DNA from 2 places in the Gottfriedia sp. NPDC057991 genome. Region 2 is predicted to be linked to the other one. Evidence: a T-box and tRNA genes for the amino acid it is inferred to sense, from the RefSeq annotation. Region 2 holds a T-box; the other holds one or more tRNA genes.
What was found. A T-box is a leader RNA that pairs with one kind of tRNA and senses whether it is charged. The one in region 2 lies ahead of lysS (lysine--tRNA ligase), so its partner is inferred to be a tRNA-Lys.
Positions count from the first base shown of each region.

Region 1: it has a tRNA-Lys gene. The T-box ahead of lysS (lysine--tRNA ligase) is inferred to sense a tRNA for this amino acid. The anticodon was not compared.

Region 1 covers NZ_JBHVQN010000003.1:626,964-630,393, reverse strand. The annotation lists gene dnaB (replicative DNA helicase) at 1-251, shown strand, start outside; gene ACFVR2_RS14365 (adenylosuccinate synthase) at 525-1,814, shown strand; tRNA gene ACFVR2_RS14360 (tRNA-Lys) at 1,955-2,027, shown strand; tRNA gene ACFVR2_RS14355 (tRNA-Glu) at 2,047-2,118, shown strand; tRNA gene ACFVR2_RS14350 (tRNA-Asp) at 2,141-2,216, shown strand; tRNA gene ACFVR2_RS14345 (tRNA-Phe) at 2,223-2,295, shown strand; gene yycF (response regulator YycF) at 2,645-3,349, shown strand; gene walK (cell wall metabolism sensor histidine kinase WalK) at 3,349-3,430, shown strand, end outside.
Region 2 covers NZ_JBHVQN010000001.1:1,136,477-1,139,906, forward strand. The annotation lists gene lysS (lysine--tRNA ligase) at 1-1,405, opposite strand, end outside; T-box leader at 1,479-1,740, opposite strand; gene ACFVR2_RS05790 (DUF6944 family repetitive protein) at 1,846-2,493, shown strand; gene ACFVR2_RS05795 (DegV family protein) at 2,652-3,430, shown strand, end outside.

The sequences.
Region 1 (3,430 bases), on a different contig from region 2:
GACAAGATAAACGCCCAATGATGTCTGATATTCGTGAATCAGGAAGTATTGAGCAAGATGCGGATATCGTTGCGTTCTTATACCGAGATGATTACTACGATAAAGAATCGGAGAATAAAAATATTATTGAAATCATTATTGCTAAACAAAGGAATGGTCCAGTAGGTACTGTTTCATTAGCGTTCGTAAAAGAATATAACAAGTTCGTAAACTTAGAACGAAGGTTTGACGAGCAAGCACCAGGTGCCTAAAAAGTTTGTAATCAGACAGTCATAAATATGTTTAATCAGTCTGCTCTCTACTACTTTGGATTTCATCTAAAAATAATCGCATAGTGAATCTATGTGATTATTTTTTTTTGTTAGGGTAAACTATTTTTATCAAATTCTTTAGTTTGTATTTACGAACAAAAAAAACTTAGAACAGAATTATTCAAAGAGATTTATTGACAAATTCCGTAAGTTTGATATACTAGTTTTGGTTTTAGTTCGGAAATAGCGTATTTTAATCGGAGGTGCAGTACATTGTCATCAGTAGTAGTAGTTGGTTCTCAATGGGGAGACGAAGGAAAAGGAAAAATTACCGACTTTTTATCACAACAGGCAGAAGTAGTTGCAAGATATCAAGGTGGTAACAACGCAGGTCATACAATCGTATTTAATGGTGTAAAGTACAAACTTCATTTAATTCCATCAGGTATTTTCTTCTCAGATAAAATTTGTGTTATTGGAAATGGTATGGTTGTAGATCCTAAAGCTTTAGTTCAAGAGCTAGCATACCTACATGATAAAGGTGTTTCAACTGACAACTTACGTATTAGTAACCGTGCTCATGTTATCTTACCTTATCATTTAAAACAAGATGAGTTAGAAGAAGAGCGTAAAGGTGATAATAAGATTGGTACTACTAAAAAAGGTATTGGACCAGCTTATATGGACAAAGCTGCACGTGTGGGAATCCGTATGGCAGACCTTTTAGATAAAGAAGAGTTTTACGAAAAATTAAAACGCAATCTTGAAGAGAAAAATAATTTATTTGAAAAAATGTATGATTCAAATTCATTAAATATCGAAGAGATTTTTGAAGAATATTATGAGTTCGGACAACAAATTAAAAAATATGTGTGTGATACTTCTGTTGTATTAAATGATGCAATTGATGGTGGAAAGCGCGTATTATTTGAAGGCGCACAAGGTGTAATGTTAGATATCGACCAAGGTACATACCCATTCGTTACTTCTTCTAACCCTGTTGCAGGTGGAGTAACAATTGGATCTGGTGTTGGTCCAACCAAAATTAATCACGTTGTTGGTGTATGTAAAGCTTACACTACTCGTGTTGGTGAAGGTGCATTCCCAACTGAGCTTTTCGATGAAATTGGAAATACAATTCGTGAAGTAGGTCGTGAGTACGGTACAACTACTGGAAGACCAAGACGTGTTGGTTGGTTTGATAGTGTAGTAGTTCGCCACGCTCGTCGCGTTAGCGGTATTACTGATTTATCACTTAACTCAATTGACGTATTAACAGGACTAGAGACTGTTAAAATTTGCGTTGCTTATAAATTCCGTGGAGAAACAATTACTGAGTTCCCTGCTAGCTTAAAACAACTTGCAGAATGTGAGCCAGTTTTTGAAGAACTTCCAGGTTGGACAGAAGATATTACAGGAGTGAAAACTCTTAATGAACTACCAGTTAATGCAAGACATTATGTAGAACGTGTGTCTCAATTAGTAGGTATTCCATTATCTGTATTCTCAGTAGGTCCAGACCGTAACCAAACAAATATCGTACGTAACGTTTTCGGAGCTTAATATAATAAAAAGCCCTTAAATAAAAATTTAGGGGCTTTTATTAATTTTTTAAAAAAACTATTGCAAATTTATTAGAAAGTATGATAAGATAAATCTTGTCGTCATAACTAGTATATAGTTTATGAAGTTAATCATTTTATGAGCCATTAGCTCAGTAGGTAGAGCATCTGACTTTTAATCAGAGGGTCGAAGGTTCGAATCCTTCATGGCTCATCTTTTCTTAAATTAATGTGGCCCGTTGGTCAAGCGGTTAAGACACCGCCCTTTCACGGCGGTAACACGGGTTCGAGTCCCGTACGGGTCATCCTTTTTTATAAACTTATCTTGGTCCCGTGGTGTAGCGGTTAACATGCCTGCCTGTCACGCAGGAGATCGCCGGTTCGATCCCGGTCGGGACCGCCATATAATGGCTCGGTAGCTCAGTCGGTAGAGCAGAGGACTGAAAATCCTCGTGTCGGCGGTTCGATTCCGTCCCGAGCCATCATAAAAACTACTGTATATACAGTAGTTTTTTATTTTATATCAACCTAATAGAAAATAGATTCTAGTTTGATTAAAACGGTTCGATTTTACAAAAAAACATACTTAATTTAAAATAGAAGTAAGTGGAGTAGACCTCTAGCAACAAGCTAGAGGTTTTTTTCAAAAATCTAGTGTTTATATATAAAAAGAATAACACGTATGATCGTAGTCGTATTATATTTAGAGAGATAGTCCACAAAACGAAATTGCTATGAAAAGTTCATTTGTTGCCTAATTTAATACTAAATTGCAAAAGATATGTATAGAATTGATGGCAGCAAAAACTGACTAGAAAAGGAGTGCGGGGAATGAATAAAAAAATATTAATAGTCGATGATGAAAAACCAATTGCTGATATATTGAAGTTTAATTTAGAAAAAGAAGGTTTTGAAATTGTTTGCGCGTATGATGGAGAGGAAGCATTACAAAAAGTAGATGAGTTTCTTCCTGATCTAGTTTTATTAGATATTATGTTGCCAATTAGAGATGGTTTAGAAGTTTGTAGAGAAATTAGAAAGAATCATGATATGCCGATCATTATGATTACAGCAAAAGATTCTGAATTAGATAAAGTACTAGGTTTAGAAATGGGAGCAGATGACTACGTAACAAAACCATTTAGTACACGTGAGTTGCTTGCTAGAGTTAAAGCAAATTTACGTAGACACCAAACAGGAGCTACATCTGAAAAAGAGGAATCAGTTGAAGTTATTATTGGTTCGCTTGTTATCAATCCAAACGCTTATATCGTAACAAAACGTGGCGAGAAGATCGAATTAACTCACCGCGAATTTGAATTACTATATTACTTAGCAAAGCATATCGGACAGGTTATGACGAGAGAACACTTACTTCAAACCGTTTGGGGTTATGATTATTTTGGAGATGTACGAACTGTCGATGTAACAATTCGAAGACTTCGTGAAAAAATTGAGGACAATCCAAGTTATCCACTTTTCATTGTAACAAGAAGAGGAGTAGGATATTACCTGCGTGATCCGGAGCAAGATTAATGGCAGCTTATAATAAAGTTGGTTTATTTAAATCAATTGTATTTAAATTTGTACTTGTTTATATTTTACTCATACTGGTGG
Region 2 (3,430 bases):
AAATCGAATATAATTCTTTCATTAATTCAGTTTGATCTTGGTACTCCTTATTTAATAAATAGTCACATAAATTTTTTAACCAATAGTGCTGTTCTTCAGTTAAAGAATGATAAAACTCAATAGCTTGTTTATCGTTTACAATGATATTTTTTTGTGGATTGTATTTTTTAATCCAATATTCAGCCATCTGACAAATTTTCTCTAATTCTCTGGCTGAGTAGGTTTCTCCATTATTAACAAATATTTCTTGTAATAGATCTACATTGTAGTTAACTAGGGGGAGAATGCTAGCGACATGATTATACTTTGGATATTTTTTATTAATTTTGGCGAGATGTGCAAATTCGACCGATTGACAAATATCTAGATCTTGTAAAGTTTGATCAATATAATTTGATTGATACCGTTCAAATTCTGAATAATTTTTAATCACATCTTCATCTAGACCAATATTAAATGCTGCTGTTGGTTTATATTTAGCAAACATAAAGAGAATAACTTCTGGTAAATAGATTTGCAATAACTCAGCTAAGGTTATTAAATTTCCAGAGGAGCTAGACATTTTTTGATTTTGACCTTTTATTCCAATAAACTCATATGGTGTATAATGAGGTGCATCATAGTCAAATATAGCTTTAGCAATTTCTTTTGAAACATTGTAACTACCAGTTTCAGATGAATGATCTCTTCCACCAGGTTCAAATACAACGTCTTCCTTCATCCATCTCATAGCCCAATCAATTTTCCAGTTTAATTTAATATTGTTTGCAACTTCTACAGATAATTGGTTTGAAAATCCACAATTACATTTATAATCTACTATTTTTCGTTCCTCATTGTAGCGAGTAATAGTAGTATCATCTTTTTCGCAGTTTTCACAATATAGAGTGATCGGGTAAAAATCATTACGTTCTCGTTCATTTGGAACACTTGTTTTGAACTTCATTAAAATATCATAAATTTCTTTTCTTTTTTCAATAGCGTGTATAATGTCAACATTGTATCTACCAGATTTGTATTCTTTGCTTTGGTAGATAAACTCAACTTCAATTCCTAGTTCAGATAAGGAATTTTCAAATTCCTTTTCAAAGTGTTCAGCGAATGTTGAGTGACAGCCAAATGGGTCAGGGATATTTGAATAGGCTTTACCTATAAAATGATGAAAAGTTGGATCAATATTATTCGGGACCTTCCTAAAACGATCAAAATCATCCCAAGAAAAGATAAATCTTGTTTTCTTACCTAAATTATTTAAAGCTTTCACAACAAAATAAGTTGTAATAATCTCACGAAAATTTCCAATATGAACCGACCCGGATGGGCTTATGCCAGATGCACATACATAAGTTTCTTTATTTGGATATTTTTCAATTAATTCATTTGCGATTTTAGTTGCCCAATGCATGTTTTCACCTCGAAATTATTTTATTTAACTTTCTAATTCCAATAAAAAAACTCCCACCCCCAAGATTTATCATCTTGAGGACGAGAGTTGTTAACTTCGTGGTACCACCTCAGTTTATTGATATGTTACCATACCAACCTTAATTAGGTACGGCACGAATGCTTATACCCTATCTCTATAACGGGAGAACCCGTCGTACCATCCCTAAAGTGAACTTTAGTTCCATACGAAGCTCCAAGTCTTTTTTCATAAAGTTCATTATTACTCCTTTTCAGCACTCCGGAGCTCTCTGTAAATAATTTTAGCTTTACTACTTTTCTCTTCATAGCTTTTAAGTTTCGAAATATTAATTGTTATTATATTAATCAAAACAATATTAATTGTCAATTAAATTTAAAGTTGAATAAACTGATTAATATGCTTCAATAGGTGGTGCCAAAATGAACGATTCTGGTGGGGATTTAGTATTAATAGGTGGATATTTTTTAATACTTGGAACATTAACTTCAGCTGTTGGTGTTTCAAGTAAAAAAATTATTAGTGAAGATTTTGGAAGAGATTTATTTGCTAAAGGTAATGCAATTGAAGCGTTTGGGAACTCCATTCAAGCAATCGGCAGAGAAAAATTGTATAAAAAGGAAAAACATGAATATGAATTAACAATCATGCTTGGTTCATGGATTCAAGCATCTGGTAACATTACAAATACAATTGCCACAACATTAGAACGTGAAGGCTTTGAGGAAGAAGGACATAAATTAAATGGCATTGGAAGTGTTATTCAAGCAATTGGTGCCCAAATTGAAACAACTGGAACATTAGATGAGGGGACTCAACTAGCAAAAATTGAAGCTTATGGTAATGAATTAATCGCTTTAGGGGCATTAATTGATGGAGTTGGTAATGCAGCATTGTTGAATGATAAAATTATTTTAGGAGAACATCTACTACTTGTTGGTAGTTGGGTTCAAGTTTTTGGAGCGATTTTAATTGTGTATGCTCTAATCAATATAAGAAGAGAAGAAGAAGAAAAAAATCATTCAGAATATCGGTATGGTTATTATCCGAATAAACAATTTGAATGGTAAATTGATATTTTGTTGTGAACAATACGAAAAAAAGAAGGTAAATGGTTTTAAATAGCTAATATTATTATTAAAATTAAATTAGAACATTTTATTTTTCTGTAAAAACATTTTGTGAGAAAATAGAATAAACCAATTTTTTGAAACAGAGGTATAATTAGATGAGTTTAAAAATAATAACGGATAGTGCGGCTGATTTGTCAAAGGAGATCATTGAACAATACAATATTGATGTCATTCCACTACGAGTATATTCAGAAGATGAAAAAGAATATTTTGATGGTTTAACATTGGATTCAAAGACTTTATTTAATGAAATGCGTAGTGGAAAAGTATTTAAAACGTCTCTTCCTTCGTATGAGTATATTTATAATACTTTCGTTAAATATGCAAAGGAAAATACATCATGTATTTATATTGCTTTTTCTTCTGAACTTTCAGGTACATATCAATCAGCAGTAATGGTAAAAAATGAGTTTGATGAGGAATTTCCTGATTTTGATCTAGAGATATTTGATACAAAAAGTGCATCAATCGGACAAGGGCTAATAGCTGTTAATGCTGCAAAGCTTGCGATGAATGGAGCTACAAAAGAAGAGGTTGTTAATAATATAAAACATAGCATTCAACATATTGAACATATCTTTACAGTAGATGACCTTCAATATTTGGTGCGTGGAGGTCGCTTGAGTAAAGTGGCTGGTTTTGTAGGCAATTTATTAAATATTAAACCTATATTACACGTTGAAGATGGAAAGTTAATTCCACTTGAAAAAATAAGAGGTTCTAAAAAATTGATAAAAAGAATTCTTGAAATTATGGAATCTCGTGGGACAAATTTATCAACTCAATTAATTGGTATTTCTCACGGTGACGATCTAGATAAAGCAATTGAAATTAAAAATGCTTTGGCGGAGACATTTGGATGTAAGGAATTTGT